Regions from separate parts of the Methylobacterium brachiatum genome, predicted to be linked through region 1. Evidence: predicted binding sites of a transcription regulator. Region 1 holds the regulator's gene; the other holds the start of a gene.
What was found. Region 1 encodes LexA, which represses DNA repair genes until DNA is damaged. Its sites were predicted from a motif close to TGTTCNNNNTGTGTTCNG; they were not measured.
Positions count from the first base shown of each region.

Region 2: BMZ47_RS02595 (PA0069 family radical SAM protein) is a predicted target of LexA. The motif match lies at 5,960-5,977, and genes of this name have one in related genera.

Region 1 is NZ_FOQW01000004.1:217,786-228,190, forward strand. Features, by position in the region: gene BMZ47_RS05330 (AAA family ATPase) at 1-322, opposite strand, end outside; gene BMZ47_RS05335 (Mu transposase C-terminal domain-containing protein) at 319-2,148, opposite strand; gene BMZ47_RS05340 (helix-turn-helix domain-containing protein) at 2,310-2,537, opposite strand; gene BMZ47_RS27855 (hypothetical protein) at 2,609-3,076, shown strand; gene lexA (transcriptional repressor LexA) at 3,405-4,124, shown strand; gene BMZ47_RS05350 (ComEC/Rec2 family competence protein) at 4,118-6,391, opposite strand; gene gltX (glutamate--tRNA ligase) at 6,562-7,983, shown strand; gene gltA (citrate synthase) at 8,298-9,587, shown strand; gene BMZ47_RS05365 (DNA-3-methyladenine glycosylase family protein) at 9,608-10,405, shown strand, end outside.
Region 2 is NZ_FOQW01000003.1:80,764-91,168, forward strand. Features, by position in the region: gene BMZ47_RS02565 (NAD(P)/FAD-dependent oxidoreductase) at 1-426, opposite strand, end outside; gene maiA (maleylacetoacetate isomerase) at 591-1,238, opposite strand; gene BMZ47_RS02575 (aspartate/glutamate racemase family protein) at 1,398-2,309, opposite strand; gene moaB (molybdenum cofactor biosynthesis protein B) at 3,178-3,735, shown strand; gene BMZ47_RS02585 (amino acid permease) at 3,725-5,179, opposite strand; gene BMZ47_RS02590 (hypothetical protein) at 5,318-5,848, opposite strand; gene BMZ47_RS02595 (PA0069 family radical SAM protein) at 6,001-7,116, shown strand; gene BMZ47_RS02600 (methyl-accepting chemotaxis protein) at 7,468-9,600, shown strand; gene BMZ47_RS02605 (membrane-bound PQQ-dependent dehydrogenase, glucose/quinate/shikimate family) at 9,884-10,405, shown strand, end outside.

The DNA of each region.
Region 1 (10,405 bases):
CGCCTGGCGAGCCGATGATCAAGGCGTTCTGGCCAAAGCGCAGGCAGCGGTCGATCGCCCCGTGGATGAGGTTGGCTGCCGAGGTCGGAACAAAGGGGGTTTCCCAGATGCCCTGCTCCCGCCGCCGAGCCTCGATCGCAGCCCGCCGCTTCGCCTCGGCGGTCGCGCGCACCTTTTCGGCCTCTCGTTCGTCGCGATCGCGCAGGAAGGCTTCGACAGCCTCCCGGTCCCGCCGCTCGTGCTCGGCGTGTATCCGCTCCAACATCTCGCGATCTTCCGGATCGTTCGGGTTGAACCCGATCCAAGGGCGCAGATCGGTCATGGCGTCCCTCTCAGCATCTGAGTGCGAGCCAGGGCGGCGTGGATCTTCGCCTCTTTCTCCGCGCGCTCGCGCTTCTTGCGATCGACCGGGTTCTCCAGGACTTGCCGGCCCATCTCGGCCATCGTGGAGGCGAGGCCGATCGTGCCCTTGCTCTCCGGCACGGGCTGCGCCGGCTGACGGGCGGCGGACGCGATCATCTCCGCGGGCACGTCGAGATCATCGATCTCGCTCGCCGCGGCGGCGATGTCAGCAAGTGCTAGCCCCTTGCGCCGCGCGGCCTCGCGCGCACCGCGTGGATCAAGCCGGGCATAGACTGGATCCGGGCGGGCGATGCCGATCAGCGCGCCCTGCATCGTCAGCACCGGGACGGCATCCCATGTGACGAACTTCGGCAAATGCACGCGCACGCGCTGGCCGCTCAGTCCGGCGAGCTGATCGCAGAAGTACACGTCGCCATCGAACCGGATCTTGCCGTCCGTGACGATGCGTGTGCCCTCAGTGGAGAAGGCCATCAGCAGCGCATCGGCATCTGCGTCGGTCCGCTGCCAGCCATCTTTGACGGCGCGCCCGTAGGCGACGGCCGGCGACAGGCCGCGCAGATCGCCCTTCTGAGGGTCGCTGTTGTAGTAAGCCAGCAGCCCCTCGAACCGGGCGCAGAATTCATCGAAGCTTCCGTCGAAGGGCTCCGGTGCGCGCCCGAGGTTGCCCGAGCGAGTCTTCATTCGGTCGCCGCCGATGTAGCCTTTCACCGGAGCCAGGATCTTCTGCTCCAGGACCCGGAACGAGCCCTCCAGGATGCCTTTGGCCGCGGCGTTGTACGGCGCCGCCCGCGTGATCCCGCCGCCCTGCCCCGACCGGCAGTCGAGGTTGGCGAGCTTGATGGCGTCGCGCACGAAGTCGGCGAAGGCGTATTCCGAGCCGTTGTCGAGGTAGAGGTGCGCCGGCATGCCCCAGTGCGGATCCTGGGTCATGGCGACGAAGCTGCGGATCAGATCGGCGTTGCGAACCGCGGTGCCGGGCTCGCACAGCACCAGGTCCAGACGCAGGCGGCGGTTCGCAGCATCGAGCCAGGCGATGCCCTTTGGCGTAGCCAACGTGCCGTCCTGCCGCCGCACGTACACATCAAAGTGGTGCACGTCGCCGTAGACCACTTCCATAGGCGCGAGGCCCGCCGAGGTGAGCCGCACCCGCGGCCGGGCATTGTCCCATTCCTTGATGTTGGTGTGGTACTCGTGGACCCGGCGAGCGTCCCGGCCGGCCTCAATGACGTGCTTCGGGAGCTGGCAAGCCGACAGGTTGGCTTCGTAGTCTCCAATCCCCACCTGGGCTGTCAGCTCGGCCAGCCGCTCGGATGCGAGGCGCAGGACGCCGCTGTAGCTCGTGCCATTGCCCCAGAGAGCGCGGATGTACCGCTGGATCGTCCCGGCGATCCGCTCGCGGGTCTCATCGTCCAGAGCAACCGTCGCGGCATCCCAGCGACGCGTGATAACGGGCAAGCTCTCCGGCTTCACCTCGCGCCGCTTGCGCACCAGGCCGCGGATGCCGCCGGCCGTCGCCTTGCTGACTTTGCGCTCGATGTCGCGACGGCTCGGAGAGAACCAATGCCCGTCCGGGCCGCACACCTCGACGCCCGCCAGCGCCTCGATCGCGGCCCGGCGCTCACGCGAGCCCTTCGGATGAGCCAGTGCAGGGCGAAGGAAGTAGGCCCACCACTCGGCTGCCTTGAGCGCCTTTGCAGACGGGTTCAACGACCCTTCAACGGGCGTGTGCGCTGACTGAATGCGGAGTTGAAGGTCGGCCGGCAGGCTATCGACCCGGACCTTCAAGTGAGTACCAGCCCTGCCGCCTCGACCATGCACAGGCATTGTGAGCATGTTCGCTCCCCGCCAAGGGAGACCGCGCGCCGCCCGCAGAAGAGCATTTCTCGCCTTCCGCTGAGAGATGCCGGCGACGTGAGCCAGGTCAGGCCCTGAGATCCACTCCGCGGTCATGCGGCGTTTTCGATCTCAGAAGCGACTCGGAGGATGCGAATACGAAGATCGATGGCGCGACGACCTAAGGACTGCCCCCTGAGGGCACGGTAGGCGAGGCGCCGATCGATGCCTTGCGCCATAAGCCAAGCGTTCAAAGACGTGCCAGCAGACACGAAGGTCGCTCGGATCCGCTGGTACTCGCGATCGTAGTCAGCTGCGGTGTCGTGGAGGATGGCTGTCATGCTATCGTACCCAAGGTCCGACAAAAGATGACATTTTGTGTCATCTTTTGTCAAGTTAGGGTGCGCGTGTCATGTCAGATGTCGAAGCCGAAATAAACGCGATGAAAATGCGGCTTGGCGTCGAATTAGACAGGGACCTCGCCGAAGAACTCAAAATCGTTCCCACTTCTGTGGCAGCGTGGCGCCGCAGGGGAAAGGTTCCCGATAAGTACAAGCTACGATATAAGATTGCTAAAGATGTACAAGAGATCCGATCTCAATCGTCATATCCGCATGGACTTCATGACGCTTATGTTTTCGCGCTGATCGCTATAGTCGCTTCCAAATTTCAGAGCGGTGGTGACTGGGACGATAGTTCTGTCGACGGGTTCGAGTTGGCTTGGATTGGTCAGAAATTATCGGCATTGCACCGTTCTCTAGCCAGCGAGCTGCGCTATGACCTCAGCCGCGAGAAACTGAGGACACGCTTTGACGACATAAGAGCGGAGATAGACGAAAAGGGCGTGTCAGCTTGGCTGGATGACCGTTTGTCATCTTAGCTGAGGTCCGCAATAGGGTCCGCAATCGGACAGATAGCAAACGCTGGGTCCGCAAAAAGCTGTTCCGTTAAAGCGGGTTACTCATAACTGGCGGCCGTTGAGAACGCCGACTAGGTTCCCCAATCGGAGCAAGCTAAGCCCCTGACGTGAAACGAATTTTCTGTCGTCGTCGCCAATTAGCGATGACATAGCCGTCGCCAAATTGGCTTCGCCGCCCCAAAGCTTGGCCGGATCAGGCTTGCGGAACACTTGCGGAACGTTTAACGTGTTCGTGATTTGTTTCCGAGGCCGCGTCGATGCGGTCCGCCAAGCCGCGAGTCCCCCGTCGATGCTCACGCGCAAGCAATTGGACCTCCTGCGTTTCATCCAGAGCCGCATGCAGGAATGCGGCGTCCCGCCCTCGTTCGACGAGATGAAGGACGCCCTCGATCTGAAGTCCAAGTCGGGCATCCACCGGCTGATCACGGCCCTGGAGGAGCGCGGCTTCCTGCGGCGCCTGCCGAATCGGGCGCGGGCCATCGAGGTGATCCGCATCCCCGAGAGCCTGTCGCAGGCCGCCGCGCCGCCGGCCGAGCCCCGCCGCTTCACCCCGAGCGTGGTCGAAGGTGGCAAGTCCAAGCTGCCGCCCCAGCCCGCGACCACCCGGATGATCGATGATGGCGGGCGCGCCATCTCGATTCCGGTGATGGGCCGGATCGCGGCCGGTACGCCGGTCTCGGCGATCCAGAACCAGAGCCACGCCATCACCATGTCGCCGGACTTCCTGGCCGGCGGCGAGCATTACGCCCTCGAAGTGCGCGGCGATTCGATGGTCGATGCCGGCATCCTGGACGGCGACCTCGTGGTGATCCGCAAGCAGGACACGGCCAATACCGGCGACATCATCGTGGCGCTGATCGACGACGAGGAGGCCACGCTGAAGCGCCTGCGTCGCCGCGGCTCCTCGATCGCCCTGGAGGCCGCCAACCCGGCCTACGAGACCCGCGTGCTCGGACCCGACCGGGTCCAGATCCAGGGCCGGCTCGTCAGCCTCGTCCGCCGCTACTGAAGCGGCTCGGCCGGCGCGTCGCCGGGCGCGGCTTCGGGACCGGCGGCGTCGGGCTCGGACGGGATCGGGGCGCCGGGAGCGGGCGTTTCGGTCCGCTGCACCGGTGACGGCCCGGCATTGGGGGACGGTCGCCAGGGAACGGAGCGGCCCTCGTCGTGGGCATAGCGAACCGTGAATCCCGCGCGGTCGGCCCGAAGGGCGACGGCGCCGTGGGCGGCGAGCGCCCGGCGGTCGATCACCAGCGGCGCGTGGCAGGTCGGCGGCGCGGCGAACCGGGTGATCAGCACGGCCGCCCGGGCGCAATCCTCCGCGAAGGCGCGCCGGTCGCGGACCAGGGCGATGGCGCGGCCATCCGGCAGGCGCGCGGTGCAGCCGAGACGGTCGCAGCGTCCGCTCTGCGCGACACCGCCGATCACGGTTTTGGCCGACCGGCCGTCGCCATCCGCCTTCAGCCACTGCTCCAGCACGAAGGCCGACGGGCTGCCCAGCGCTGCCAGGCGCCCATCGGTCCCGCGCACGGCCGCGCCGCCGCCCTGCCGGTCGATATAGAGGTCGAAGCGGTCCGGCATCGCGGCGAGGCCGAGCCCCAGCAGGGCGGGCGGCAGGGCGAGCCAGCGCAGCCGCGAGACCGGGAGCGTGGCCAGGAGCAGCCCCGCCGCCAGCAGCACCAGCGCGCCGGTGCCGAAAGCCGGCAGCACCAGGGTGGCCCGATCGAAGCCGGCGATCCACTCCGAGATCGCCAGCATGCCGCCCACCGCCTGCCCCATCAGCCACCAGACCGGCCGGTCGAGGGCGAAAGGATAGGCCAGGATCCCGATCACCGCCGCGGGCATCACCACCAGCGAGACGAGCGGCAGGGTCAGGGCGTTGCCGATCAGCCCGAATGGCTGGATCGTCTGGAAATGGTAGGTGGCGAATGGCGCGGTGGCGATCTGCGCCACGAGCGTCGTCGCCAGGGTACCGGTCACGGCCGCGAGGCCGGTGCCGACGAGCCGCTCGATCCGCCCTGCCCCCGGCCGCCGGAACAGGCCGCCGTCGATCAGCCGCGCGCAGGCGATCAGCCCGGCCACCGCCCCGAACGACATCTGGAAGCTCGGCCCCAACAAACCCTCGGGCTCCCGTGCCAGGGCGATCAAAGCGGCGAGCGCCAGGTTGCGCATCGACAAAGCCGGTCGGTCGACCAGGATCGCGCCCAGCATGATCAGGGTCATGATCAGCGAGCGCTCGGCGGCGATGTCCCAGCCCGAGAAGGCGCAATAGGCGGTGACGCCCAGCATCGCGAACCCGGCGGCGATCTTCTTGATCGGCCAGACCAGGGCGCAGAACGGGACGAAGGCGAGCAATGCTCGCACCAGCCAAAAGACCACGCCGGCGGCCAGCACCATGTGGAGGCCCGAGATGGAGACGACGTGATAGATGCCCGCGGCCCGGAGCGCGTCGTTGGCGGCCGGCCCGATCAGCCCGCGCTTGCCCGTCACGAGCGCGGCCGCCACCGCTCCCGCCTGGCCGCCCTCGGCTTGCGCGATCCGGCGCGTCAGCGCGTTGCGGGCCTCGTCCAGCAGGGCCGCGAGCCGCAGGCGCAGCGGCGGCGGTGCGGGCGGCGCCTGAACCGTGATCACGCCGATCAGCGAGCCCACCGCGCCGATCCCCTGGAAATAGGCATCCCGGGCGAAGTCGTAGCCGCCGGGTCGTGCCGCCTCGGGCGGCGGTAGCAATCGTGCCGTGGCGGCGATGAAATCCCCGGGCCGCAGGGGCGGCGCCGTCCGGAACGAGACCCGGACCCGGAGCGGCCTCACCGCCGGATCGAGCCCGGCGAAGCTCTCGACCCGGATCACGAGCCGGGCACCGACCTCGCGCTCGTCCAGCGCCTCGATCATTCCGGTGAGCGGCCCGATGGTGGTCCGGGACAGGATCGGGGCCGCCACCTGCCCGACCCGCCAGGTCGCCGCGGCGAAGCCGAGGAAGCCGGCAGCCAGCGCCAGCGCGAGAGCCAGGCTCCCCGGCCGCGCGCCCAGGAACGGCACCGGCGCGAGCGCCAGCGCCGCCCCGACGAGCGGCGCGGCCAGAAAGGGCGTCCCGTCCGCGCCCGCGAAGAACACCAGGATCCCGGTGCCGAACGCCACCGCCAGCCAGGGGAACAGGCGGCGCTGCTCGACCTCCCGGGCGAGGCCGCCGGCAAACCAGTCGCGCAGCGCCGGCGCCCATGCGGGGCGCGGCCCGGCGAGCGCCACCGCGCCGCCCGCCAGCCTCGCGCCGATCCGCCGCATCCGCCCTCGCCTCGCGCCGGGCGACTCAGCTCCGGCATGGGATTCTTAACGCACACCTCGGCCCGTGCTACAGCGCGTACTTCGTGCTACGGGCGCCACTTCGTGCGCCGGGCGCCGCCCGAATGCCCTGCCCCGCCCCGTCGCCCTCCGCCCCCGAACATATCGGCCCGATGTCCTCAGCCGTCGTCACGCGCTTCGCCCCCTCGCCCACCGGCTACCTCCATATCGGAGGAGCCCGCACGGCGCTGTTCAACTGGCTCTATGCCCGCCACACCGGCGGCAAGATGCTGCTGCGCATCGAGGATACCGACCGGGAACGCTCGACCAAGGGCGCGATCGACGCGATCCTCGACGGCCTGTCCTGGCTCGGCCTCGACTGGGACGGGGACGTGGTCTTCCAGTTCGCCCGGGCCGAGCGCCACCGCGCGGTCGCCGAGGAGCTGCTGGCCGCCGGCCGCGCCTATCACTGCTACGCCTCCGCGGAGGAGCTCACGCAGATGCGCGAGACCGCCCGGGCCGAGGGCCGCGCCCCGCGCTACGACGGGCGCTGGCGCGACCGGGACCCGTCCGAGGCGCCCGCCGGGGTCAAGCCGGTGATCCGGCTTCGCGCGCCCACCGAGGGCGAGACGGTGGTCGAGGACGCCGTGCAGGGCCGGGTGACCTGGGCCAACCGCGATCTCGACGACCTCGTGCTGCTGCGCTCGGACGGCACGCCGACCTACATGCTCGCCGTCGTGGTCGACGACCACGACATGGGGGTCACCCAGATCATCCGCGGCGACGACCACCTCACCAACGCCGCGCGCCAGAGCCAGATCTTCTCCGCGCTCGGCTGGGACATCCCCAAGATGGCCCATATCCCGCTGATCCACGGTGCCGACGGGGCGAAGCTGTCCAAGCGTCACGGCGCGCTCGGCGTCGAGGCCTATCGCGACCTCGGCTACCTGCCGGCGGCCCTGCGCAATTACCTGGTGCGGCTGGGCTGGAGCCACGGCGACCAGGAGGTGTTCTCCACCGAGGAGATGATCGCGGCCTTCGACCTGGGCGCAGTGGGGCGCTCGGCGGCGCGGTTCGACTTCGCCAAGCTCGCCAACCTCAACGGTCTCTACATCCGCGGCAGCGCCGATGCCGATCTGGTCGCCGCGATCGAGACGATCCTGCCCAATGTGGGCCCCGAGCGCGGCCTTCCGGCGACGCTCGAGCCCGACCTGAAGGACAAGCTGACCCAGGCCATGCCGGGCCTCAAGGAGCGGGCCAAGACGCTGATCGAGCTCCTCGACAGCGCCTATTACCTCACCGCCCAGCGTCCCCTGGCGCTCGACGACAAGGCCCGGGCGCTCCTCTCCGACGAGGGCCGGGCGCGCCTCGCCGGCGTGCTGCCGGCCCTCGAAGCCTTGCCCGACTGGAGCGCGGCCGCCACCGAGGGCGCCGTGCGCCAATATGCGGAGACCGCCGGATGCAAGCTCGGGCAGGTGGCCCAGCCGCTGCGGGCCGCGCTCACCGGGCGGACCACCTCCCCGCCCCTGTTCGACGTGATGGCCGTGCTCGGCCGGGCCGAGACCCTGGCCCGCCTCGGGGATCAGGTGGCCTGACGCATCGTCCCGAAGGCGAGCGTCTTTCGGGCCACGCCGATGCGCATCGCGAAACCCGGCCGGTTCGCCCGGGATGTGACATCCGGGACGATCCGGTCGCGCTGATCGGGCGACCGGGAACTGCGGGCGCCGGGTTGGATTTCGCTTGGCGAAGGGGTCGGGTTGTCACCCACCCCGTTGCTGCTGCACTGCCGTTTGGGTAACCCATGGCGCGTGAGCACCCGCAACATAACGCGGCGTGCTCCGGCCCCGGGGTCGCCTCGGGCAACCCGAGGCCGGCATCCGCCACGTCGCCAGAGAAGGGTCCACGTTCCATGAGCGCATCCAGCACCATCACCGTGGACGGCAAGGAGATCGAACTGCCGGTCAAATCCGGCACGATCGGCCCGGACGTCATCGATATCGGCAAGCTCTACGCCAAGACCGGCGCCTTCACCTTCGACCCGGGCTTCACCTCGACGGCGAGTTGCGAATCGAAGATCACCTACATCGACGGTGACGAGGGCGTGCTGCTCTACCGCGGCTACCCGATCGAGCAGCTCGCCGAGAAGGGCGACTTCCTCGAGACCTGCTACCTGATGCTGTTCGGCACCCTGCCGACCGCGGCCCAGAAGGCCGATTTCGACTACCGGGTCACGCGCCACACCATGGTGCACGACCAGATGAACCGGTTCTTCACGGGCTTCCGCCGCGACGCCCACCCGATGGCCGTGATGGTGGCCTCGGTCGGCGCGCTCTCGGCCTTCTACCACGACTCGACCGATATCACGGACGAGAGCCAGCGGATGATCGCGTCGATCCGCATGATCGCCAAGATGCCGACGCTGGCCGCGATGGCCTACAAGTATTCCATCGGCCAACCCTTCGTGTATCCGAAGAACGACCTCGACTACACCTCGAACTTCCTGCGGATGTGTTACGCGGTGCCGTGCGAGGAGTACGAGGTCAACCCGGTCTTCGCCAAGGCGCTGGACAAGATCTTCATCCTGCACGCCGACCACGAGCAGAACGCCTCGACCTCGACCGTCCGGCTCGCCGGCTCCTCGGGCGCGAACCCGTTCGCCTGCATCGCGGCCGGCATCGCCTGCCTGTGGGGCCCGGCCCATGGCGGCGCCAACGAGGCGGCGCTGAAGATGCTGATGGAGATCGGCACGCCCGAGAACGTCGGCAAGTACGTCGCCAAGGCCAAGGACAAGAACGACCCGTTCCGCCTGATGGGCTTCGGCCACCGGGTCTACAAGAACTACGACCCGCGCGCCCGGATCATGCAGAGCACCACGCACCAGGTGCTGAAGGAGCTCGGCAAGACCGAGGATCCGCTGCTGCACGTGGCCATGGAGCTGGAGCAGATCGCCCTCAAGGACGAGTACTTCATCGAGAAGAAGCTCTACCCGAACATCGATTTCTACTCGGGCATCACCCTCAAGGCGATGGGCTTCCCGACCGACATGTTCACCGTGCTGTTCGCGGTGGCGCGCACGGTCGGCTGGATCGCGCAATGGGCCGAGATGATCGAGGACCCGATGCAGAAGATCGGCCGTCCGCGCCAGCTCTATGTCGGCCCGACCCAGCGCGACTACGTGCCGGTGGACCAGCGCGGCTGAGCCGGCCCATCGAACCCGATGTGACCCCTGGGGCGGCCGAAGGGCCGCCCCTCTCGTTTGCGCAGGCCGCGGGATCCGTCGCCAGGCTCCGCCTCCCCGTCCGGCCGCCCTACGATTGGGCGTCGATCCGCGCCTTCCTGGCGAAGCGGGCGATCCTCGGGGTCGAATCGGCCGAGACCGGCGGCCAGACCTATGCGCGCACCATCTGCATCGGCGGCCGGCCCGGCATCGTCGCGGTCGCGTTCGGCGATGATGCGCTGCACGCGACGCTCCACGGCCTCGCCTCAAGCTCCGAACCGGAGATCGCCGCGCGCCTGCGCCGCCTGTTCGATTGCGATACCGACCCGGCGGCGATCGCGGCCTGCCTGTCCCGGGACCCGACCCTGTCGGACTTGGTGGCGGCTCGCCCCGGATTGCGCCTGCCGGGCGCCTGGGACCCGTTCGAGACCGGCTGCCGGGCGATCTTGGGTCAGCAGGTTTCCGTCGCCGCCGCGATCCGGCTCGCCGGAAAGCTGGTCGCGGCCTTCGGGACGCCCCTGGCGGAGCCGGTCGGTCCCCTGACCCATGTCTTCCCGACGCCCGCCCAGCTGGTCGAGGCCGATGTGGCACTCGCCCTGAACATGCCCCGGTCCCGCGGCGCGGCGATCCGAGCACTGGCGGCGGCGGCACTTGCCGATCCGGACCTGTTCGCCCCCGCCGGGACCCTGGAGGCGGCGGTGCTGCGCTTCACGGCGATTCGCGGGATCGGTCCCTGGACGGCCCAGTACATCGCCATGCGGGCGCTCCAGCTGCCGGATGCGCTGCCGGTGGGCGATGTC
Region 2 (10,405 bases), on a different contig from region 1:
GTGCTCGGCGACGCCGGGCGTCCCGAAATCGTTGGTGGTCGAGCCCACCGCCATCACGAGGGTGTCGTAGGGGACCGAGCGCTCCGGCGTGACCTCGCGCCCCTCGGGGTCGTGGCTCGCGGCGAGCCGGATCGTGCGGGCCTCGCGGTCGAGGCCGGTCATGCTGCCGATGCGGTAGCGGAACCCGTGCATGTGGGCGTGGTGCAGGTAATCGACGGCGTGATGGCCGATATCGAGGCTGCCCGCCGCCACCTCGTGCAGCAGCGGCTTCCAGATATGCGTCCGGGCGCGGTCGACCAGGGTGATATGCGCGCGCTTGCCGCGCCCGAGCTTGTCGCCGAGCTTCGTCACCAACTGGAGCCCCGCGGCACCACCGCCGACCACGACGACGCGATGCAGGCCGGACTCGTTCTCGACGGGTACCATCGACACCCTTTCTCCCCCACGGGCCTGGATTGACGCCCCGGCCGGATTAAACGCCTCGGACGCCCGATTGCCACATCTGCCTGCCAAGAGCACGCCCGATCGAGCAAGAGCACGTCCGATCGGGCAGGCCCGATCCGCGCAGGCGCGGGATCCGGGCCCGCGCCTCAGGCCGCGGGGGCGCCGGGCTGGCGCAGGGGATGCGCCTCGGCGACCTCCGGCAGGGCGAGGCAGGCCTCGGCGATCCGGGCGACCGTCGGGTAGGCCGCCGTTTCGACCCCGAAGATGCCGGTCCCGACCCAGAGGCTGACGAGGCAGAGGTCGGCGTGGCTCACCGCGTCGCCCTGGCAGAAGCGGCCGGTCCCCGGCTCGGTGGCGAGCCGGGTCTCGAGGGTCTTCAGGCCGGTCTCGAAGGCGTTGCGGAGGAAGGCCAGCATCCGGTCCCGGGGCAGCCCGTATTCCTCCATCAGGAAGGTGCGCACCCGCGGCACGTAGAGGGGATGCGTGTCGCAGGCGACGACCTGCGCGAGCGAGCGTGCCCGGGCGCGGGCTCGCGGCTCCTCGGGCAGCAGGCGCACGCCGCCCTGCGTCTCCTCCAGATAGTCAAGGATCGCCAGGGATTGGGTCAGCGGCGGACCGTCGCCGTCGTACAGCGCCGGCACCGCGCCCTGTGGGTTGATCTGGCGGAATTCCGGCTTGTGCTGGTCGCCGGCATCGAGGTCGATGAAGGTCTCCTCGTAGGCGATGCCCTTCAGTTTCAGAGCGATCCGGACCCGGAAGGCCGCGGCCGAGCGCCAATTGCCGTACATGTGCATGGGAGGAGTTCCGGACTGCGGTGTCTTCGGCACCGATAGGCACGAAGACACCGCAGTTCGGCGCCCGCGGCAAGTCGAGGCGTCTGCAGATTTTCGCCTCGGTCCACGGGCCGGGAACCGCACGGGTGGACGTCATGTCCCGGGGGGCGTCACCCGGCGCTACGAGTTGCGCGTCTGCTGTCCGGCGGAGACCGATGCGGCTGCGGCCGACAACCGTCCGGCCTTCCGCTTGCGTTTCCGGCGAAGATCGCGCGGCTGCAGCGCTTCGAACGAAATCTTCGACGTGTCCTTGGAAGCCGCGTCGGTGGATGCCGCCGACGCGTGCCCGGCCTCGTCGTGGCGCGGCATATCGGGCCGCAGGATGTCGCGGCCGGCGACACACCATCGCGCGGCGGCGGCGGCATGGATCTGGGCCGTGTGCAGAACGGGAACCGGGTCGGGCTTGTTGAAGGCCAGGGCGATTTCCGGCGAGGCGACAATGATCCCGTCAACGCCCTGCGCCTCGAACTGGGACATAATCTGGTGGTAGGTATCGACTTCGAGCACTGTGCTCTCGCCGTTGTAGATGCGATTGCAGACTGAATAGTCGATATTGACCCAAAGGTTCTGGCTCGGAAGCACCACATCCAGATTGCAGGATCCCTGTCTGAGATCCCGGCAATACGGCCCGCTCATGGTCGCCGAGGTACCGACGAGGCCGACTTTTCTCAAGGACAGGCGCTGGATCTCATCGGCCAGCGCGTCATGAACCGGGATCACGGGCACGCCGAAATGGATCGGTTCCTCCGCAAGCGCGCATTGAAGCGTGTCGCTGGCGATCATCAGGGCATCGGCGCCTTCAAGAAGCAGGTTCGCGGCGGCCTCCTTGATCTGGTCGACGATCAACGGCCAGCCATCTTTCGAGAGCAGATGAATGATCGTGTCCGGGTCGAGGCTCCAGGTCACGAGGTCCGCAGCGGCACGGTTATTGGTTAGACTCAAGACGTGACGGTTGATCATCTGGTGGCATTCGATCGTCGAACGCCGGCTCAGGCCGCCGAGGACCCCCAATCGTCTTGATGTCGTGGTCATCTCGCGCCCTCCTGCTTGGCGTCGTGGATGTTCGTTCGGCCGAGATGAAACATTCGGGCCCGGGAACCTGTGCGAGCATCGGCCGTTCCGTGTCGGTCCGGTGACGAAACCTGCGAATTCCTGAGCGCGTATCAGGCGCGAATAGAGCAAAGACCCGTGTCTGGAACGGCATCGTTCCAGGCTCGATATGTTCGAGCGGCGAGGCGAAGGTCAGAACACGATTCGCGCGCGAAACTCCATGAGGGGTGTCGTTGGTTCGGGGCCGGAATACGATCTCGATTCGTCGTCGGCACGCGGAAGACTGACCTCTGTCAGTCTCCACCGGGCGGTGACTCGTCCGGACGCCGCGGCCTCCGGAGAATTATCGGAATCGCAGAAAAAATCAAAAACTTTATGTTTTTCTGTATCTAGTCTTGGTCATTTGGTGCAACGACTTGATATCGCGGCATAACACCCTCCTTGAACGGAGCGTGTCCGACGGATTCAGTTTCTGATGATGCGCCCTGAGATGAGTGACGTTATATTGGTGGAACTATGGTTCAACTTTTTCACAAGCGCCACGATTTTGTGATCGAGCTTTCCAAATGGAAAGCAGGCAAATAGTTTCTTTCGAAAAATATCTTTGGGTGACACTCTCGCGTTGTTCCGGAGCGCTGACCGGCTGACCCGGGTTCATAGGCGCGATGCCGGCGCAGACGACAGCGGGCGAACGGGCACGCAACGGTTCGGCGCACCCGACGGAGGCCTCGCGGGATCGGCCCCGGGAGAGGCGCCCAGATCCCCATTGCCGATGCGGCAGCCCGCAGTCGAGGGGGCGACAAGCGCGGGGCGGGGGCCCATATCCCGGCTCGAGTCCGGAGAACCCACGATGGCCGATCAGCCCGATACACGCCGCTTCATCCCGCTGGGAATCGCGGTGCTCACCGTCTCGGACACCCGTCGCATGGCGGATGACCGCTCGGGCGATACCCTGAGCCAGCGCCTCACCGACGCAGGTCATCGGCTCGCGGACCGGGCCATCGTGCCGGACGAGATCCCGGCAATCCGCGCGCAGGTCGAGGCATGGCTGCGCGATCCGGCGGTCGACGTGGTGATCACCACGGGCGGCACCGGATTCACCGGCCGCGACGTGACTCCCGAGGCGCTGGAGCCGCTGTTCGAGAAGCGGATGGACGGCTTCTCGGCGGTGTTCCACCGGATCTCGTACGACAAGATCGGCACCTCGACCCTGCAATCCCGGGCCACGGCCGGGGTCGCGCAGGCGACGTACGTGTTCGTGCTGCCGGGCTCGCCGGGGGCGTGCCGGGACGCCTGGGACGGCATCCTCGCACAGCAACTCGATTACCGACACCGCCCCTGCAACTTCGTCGAGATCATGCCGCGGCTCGACGAGCACCTGCGGCGCGGCGCCAGCATCACGGCGTGACGGCGTTGCCCTCCTTGCGGCGCAGCACCGAGTGCCTGTGTCCGTAGAAGAAGTAGATGACCAGCCCGATCGCCATCCAGATCACCAGGCGCAGCCAGGTGTCGAGGGGCAGTCCGACCATCAGCAGCAGGCAGAACAGAATGCCGAGGATGGGCACCACCGGTACGGCCGGGGCCCGGAACGGCCGCTTCATGTGCCGGTCGGTCCGGCGCAGGTAGATCACCGAGCCGCAGACCAGGATGAAGGCGGCCAGGGTGCCGATGCTGACCATCTCGCCGAGGATGTGGATCGGCACCAGCGCCGCCACGAGAGCGACCGCGGCGCCGATCAGCGCCTGGCTGCGATAGGGCGTCTGGTAGGTCGGGTGGACATGGGCGAACAGCTTCGGCAGCAGCCCGTCATTGGCCATGGTGAAGAAGATCCGGCTCTGGCCGTAGAGCAGGACCAGGATCACCGTGGTCAGGCCGGTGAGCGCGCCCAGCTTGATCAGCAACGCGAACCAGCCGATGCCGATGGCATCGACCCCCTTAGCGATCGGGTCGGGAACGTTCAACTCCTTGTACGGCACCAGCCCGGTCAGGACGGCGGCCACGAGCACGTACAGGATGGTGCACACGGCGAGCGAGCCGAGGATGCCGATCGGCATGTCCTTCTGCGGTTTGCGCGCCTCCTGGGCGGCGGTGGAGACCGCGTCGAAGCCGATGAAGGCGAAGAACACCACGCCGGCGCCGCGCAGGATGCCGCTATAGCCGTACTGCCCGAAGGTGCCCTCGTTCGGCGGGATCAGCGGGCTCCAATGCGCCGTGTCGACATGGCCCCAGCCCAGCGCGATGAACGCGACCACCACGGTGAGCTTGACCGCCACCATGATGTTGTTGAACCGCGCCGATTCCTTGGTGCCGCGCATCAGCAGGATCGTGATCAGCGCCACGATCACCACGGCCGGCAGGTTGAACAGGGCGGTACCGCCGCCGTCGATCGCCGTCCCCGGCGCGTGCGCGAACCGGGCCGGGATCACGATGCCGACATCCTTCAGCAGGCTCGTGACGTAGCCCGACCAGCCCACCGCCACCGTGGCGGCGCCCATGGCGTATTCGAGGATCAGGTCCCAGCCGATCAGCCAGGCGAAGAACTCGCCCAGCGTCGCGTAGGTATAGGTGTAGCTCGATCCGGCCACCGGGATCAGCGCCGCCATCTCGGAATAGCAGAGGCCGACGAACGCGCAGGCGATGCCGCCGAGCACGAAGGACAGCATGATCCCGGGCCCGGCATACTGCGCCGCCGCGGTGCCGGTGAGCACGAAGATGCCGGCGCCGATGATCGCCCCGATCCCCATCGCGGTGATCGAGAGCGCCCCGAGCGTCTTCGAGAGCTGCTGTTCGCCCTCGCCGCTCTCCAGGATGTCGTCGACGGACTTCCGCCCCATCAGGCCTGAGGAGTCCATCGGCGCATCCTTCCCTGCGGCGCAACGGGTGCGGCGCTCGCCTATAAGCGCCAGTTCAGCAAGTTTTCTGCCATCGCACCAGGGAATTTCACCGCGGGTGCGCGGATAACGGCAAGTCGAGCTGCGACATTCTGTCGATCAGGGCCGGTCGATCCGGGCGATCAGCGGCCTGACCTTGAGGCGCGGCGCGAACACCGCGCCGGCCCGCAGCGCGTCCCGCCGCACCACGTCGCCGGGCCGGGCCCGCCGTGCGCCGAGAACGGCTTCGATGCGGCCGACCAGACCGGCGATCCAGCCCGCGGCCGGGCGGTGCAGGCGGCCGAGCCCGGTCTCCGGACGGGCTGTGCCGACGAAGCGGTCGAGGGTGCGGATCCAGCCCTCCGCCGGGACGTCGCCGGCCTCCAGGCACAGCACCCAGTCCCGCCGGGCCACCGCGGCGCCGGCCCCATAGGGGCTCGCGCCACGATGCAGCACCAGGGTCGCCCCGGTGGCGTCCGCGATGGCGGCGGCCGCCTCGCTCTCCCGGCCGGTCACGATCACCGCGTCGCCGATCAGGCCGCCGGCGACGCCCGATACGAGCACGCTGAGCGTGTCGGCCAGGCGGTCGATCGCGTCCGGATCGGCCGGGTCGGCCAGATAGGTCACGGCGGAGAGCATGAGCGCGCCCATAGACGATTTTGCGCGGCGGTAAACCGCTGCGCCGCGTCTCGGCGGTGATGCCGGGCATCGAAGCTGCCGCGCGGGCGCCTTTGCCTGAAATTAAGGCGTTGGCCGCGTCCCTGTTCGCGCTATGTTCCGATCGGGGAACGAGGTGGCGCGACATGGCAGAGAGTCCGAGCGGATCCACCCCCGAGGCGTCCCTGCGCCTCGGCCCGAGCGCGCGGCCTCCGGAGGCTCGGCGCGGGCGCGGCGCCACCGCCAACCCCACGAGCCGCTACGACGCCGCCGCGCGCGAGATCTTCCAGGACGGCGATTGGGAGGCGGATGCCCCCGCGCCCCTGCGCACCCAGGTCACCCCTGAGCGCACGGCGCGGATCATCGCCCGCAACACCTCGCCGGACATCCCCTTCGACCGGTCGGTCAACCCGTATCGCGGCTGCGAGCACGGCTGCATCTACTGCTACGCGCGGCCGACCCATGCCTGGCTCGGTCTGTCGCCGGGGCTCGACTTCGAATCGCGGATCATCGCCAAGCCCGACGCCGCCCGGGTCCTGGCACGGGAGATCGCCGCGCCGGGCTACCGGCCGGCGACGATCGCGCTCGGCACCGCCACCGATCCCTACCAGCCGGTGGAGCGGGAGCACCGCATCACCCGCGCCGTGCTGGAAGTGCTGCGGGAGGCCCGCCATCCCGTCGGCATCACCACAAAGTCCGACCTCGTGCTGCGCGACCTCGACATCCTGGCCGAGATGGCGGCCGAGAACCTCGTGCTGGTGGCCGTCTCGCTGCCGACGCTGGATCCGCACCTCGCCCGGCGGCTCGACCCGCGGGCGCCGCGACCGGAGAAGCGGCTCTCCGCGATGCGGCGCCTGAGCGAGGCCGGCGTGCCCGTGATGGTCAACGTCTCGCCGATCATCCCGGGGCTGACCGACCACGAGATCGAGGCGATCCTGGCTTGCGCCCGGGAGAACGGCGCGAGCCGTATCGGCCATGCCCTGCTGCGCCTGCCGGGCGAGGTCGCCGACCTCGTGGCCGATTGGTTCGCCGAGCACTATCCCGAGCGCCGGGCCCGGGCCTTCGCGCTGCTGAGCCAGGCGCGGGGCGGCCGCGAGAACGATCCCCGCTTCGGCCACCGCTTCCGCGGGGAGGGGGCCTATGCCGAGATGATCGGCCAGCGGGTTCGTCTCGCCGGCGGCCGGCTCGGCTTCGCCTTCGGGCAGATGGCCCTGAACGAGGCGGCGTTCCGCAAGCCTGGGGCGCAGCTCGCGCTGTTCTGACGGGACGCTTGCCCAGGTTCCGCGGGAGCGATTGCCGGTGCGGCACCGGCCGCACGAAAGTCGGCCTTCGCTCCCGACGCGGATTCCGCCGGGAGAATCAGATCTCAGCCGATGGGCCACGCAATGATGGCCGTGCCGGCATCCGTCTCAAGTAGGATAGCGGGTGCATTTCGAGGGCAAAGCAATTCCTGCGGTTCAGTGTTTACCAATGGAAATTGTCACGCATTCGTGTTGCAAACGTCGTGATTCGGATCCAGAGAGATTATGCCGCTGATAGATATTTAGAGTTCTTCTAAAACAGGATCGAAAATCATCCGGCAACGCATTTTCATCCTGATGGAACCGCTTCCGATGTCTCGTGGGCAACCCTTCACGTTCGCCGGCTTCGAGCTCACGACCCTGACGATCGGCAAGATCCTGTGCGCGACCCTGTTCTCGATGAGCGTCATGCTGATCGCCTCGGGGGTCTCGACTCTGCGTGACGCCCAGGTTCAAGCGGACCAGAGCCATCGCGTGGTGGCGTTGACCGAGGCGAGCCGGACGCTTCTCAAGGATCTCCTGGCCATCCGCATGGAGCGGGGCCGCACGCTCCAGGCCCTGAAGGCCGCCGAGCCGATTCCCGGTAAGGACGCGGCGCTGATCGCCGCCCAGCGCGCCACCATCGCGACCGGTCTCGCCCAGCTCGCGACGCTCGCCCGCGAGGTGGATGCGCCCACGGTGCTGGCGAAGGTCGAGCCGCTGCAGCGGGCCTACGAGGCCACGCTCAAGCTGCGCCCGCAGGTCGATGCCGCCCTCGCGGTTCCGGCGGCGCAGCGACCCGCCGGCACGCTGCCGGCCATCGCCGAGGCGTCGCAGGCGCTGCTCGACGCCTTCCTGGCGACGAACGACGCGGTGGACGCCGTCATCCCGCGCGGGGATCCTAGCCTCGCGCATTATCTCGACCTGAAACGCGCCGCCTGGGCGTCGCGGGCCCTGATCGGCGGCGTGGTCGTGCGGATCGAAGCCGCCGTCGCCGCCGGCACCCCGTGGTCGCAGGCGGATGTCGTCGCCGCGGCCGAGGAGCGCGGTCGGCTGGCCGCCGCCTGGGCCGGCGTCGTCGCGGTCGCCGCCGATGAGCCGTCGGACACGGTCCGGGCCGCCTTCCGCAAGGCGAAGGCCGACAATTTCGAGGGCGAGGCCGAGGCGCGCCGCCGGGCCGCCACGGAGGCGCTCTCGCAGGGCCGGCCGACCGGCCTGTCCATCGACGACCTGCGCATCCGGCACACCGCCGAGGTGAACACGATCGCCGACCTGGCCACAGCCGCGCTCGACGCGCTGGTCGATCGGGCCCAGGCGCTGACCGAGGAGGCGCGTGCCGCGCTGTTGCGGACCGCCCTGTTCCTGATCGCCGCTCTGCTGCTGACCGGGTTTGGCACGCTGGTCGTGGTCCGGCGGGTACTGCGGCCGATCCGCAGCATGACCGGAGCGATGCGCGCCCTGGCCGACGGTGACGCCTCCGTCGTGGTTCCGGCCCGGGAGCGCCGGGACGAGATCGGCGCCATGGCCGGCGCCGTCCAGGTGTTCAAGGACAACCTGCTCCGGACCCGGCAGCTCGAAGCCGAGGCGGAGGAGGCGCGCCGCAGTGCCGAGGGGCAGCGCCGGGCCGTCATGCGCCAGATGGCCGAGACCTTCGAGGCCGCGGTCGCCGGCATCGTCACCCAGGTCTCGTCGGCCGCGACCGAGTTGCAGGCCACGGCCTGGCAGATGACCGCGAGCGCCCAGCAGACCGCCAGCCAGTCCGGCACGGTCGCGGCGGCGGCCGAGCAATCCGCCTCCAACGTCAACACCGTGGCGAGCGCCGCCGAGCAGCTCGGCAGCACCGTCGAGGAGATCGGCCGCCAGGTGCAGGACTCGACCGCCCTCGCCCAACGGGCGGTCGGCGAGTCCGACCAGACCGCCGCCCTCGTGTCCGAGCTGAGCGCCGCCGCCGCCCGGGTCGGCGACGTGGTGCAGCTGATCGCCTCGATCGCGGCGCAGACCAACCTGCTGGCGCTCAACGCCACGATCGAGGCCGCGCGGGCCGGCGCGACCGGACGGGGTTTCGCCGTCGTGGCCGCGGAGGTGAAGGAACTCGCCGGCCAGACCGCCAAAGCGACCGAAGAGATCGCCAGCCAGATCGGCCGGATCCAGGGCGTCACCGGCGAGGCCGTGGGAGCGATCGGTGCGATCACCGGCCGGATCCGGGAGATCAACGCCGTTGCGACCACGATCGCAGCCGCGGTGGAGCAACAGGGCGCGGCGACGCGGGAGATCGTCCGCAACGTCACCCAGGCGACAGCGGGTACGCAGGAGGTCACCGGCAACATCGCCGGCGTGGCCCAGGCCGCCGGGCAGACCGGCGCGGCGGCCGAGCAGGTCCTCGCCTCGGCCACGGGGCTGTCGCGCCAGTCCGAGCAACTCGCGGCCGAGGTGGATCGCTTCCTCGCCAATGTCCGGGCCGCCTGAATCCGGGCGGTCGTCGCGCTGCGTCGAGGCTACCCTTCCGAGACGACGCACAGGTTACGAGACCAGATTCGGCCGGCCTGTTCGCCGCGCCGAAGCGGTCCGGTGATTGTTTCGCGATCCGTCATGCAATGGCGCGCGGCTCAAGGCACAGATTTGTTCGTGTCGAGAAACAAATAATCGCCATCTTGCAAAATGTTGCATGGTAGAAGCGTAGAACAACATCGTTGACGGCTGCACGATCCGAGATAAACAGACGCTCATCTCGCACGGTTGAGGTTGTTCGATGAGCCGAACCAGGGCATTGGCCGATTTGGTGTCGATCCTGCTTGGATCGGTCGTCGCTTTGATGGGTTTGGCCCTGTTTGCCGGCGGGGCATACTTGGCGTGGCTCGGCGGCAGCTGGTATTTCGTGGTCATGGGCGCCGCGATGCTTGTCTCCGGCATCCTTGTCGCCCAGCGTCGGCGCGAAGGCGCGCTGCTCTACGGGGCGGCGTTCGTCCTCACCGGGGCCTGGGCGGTCTGGGAGGTCGGGTTCGCGTTCTGGCCGCTGGTCTCGCGGCTGTTCGCCCTGGCGGTGCTCGCCTGCGTGGTCGCCCTGGTCGCACCGCTGCTCGATCGATCCGGCAGCGTCGCGTGGCGCCGGGCCTCCCTGGGCGTCGCCGCCGCTGTGGCACTCGCCCTGGTGGCGACCACCCTGCGGGCGTTCCAGCCGGTGCCGATCATCGCCGCGACCGAGGTTGCGGCGGTGCATCCGGCGACCCAGGCGGGACCGCAGGTCGATTGGGCGGCCTGGGGCAACACCAAT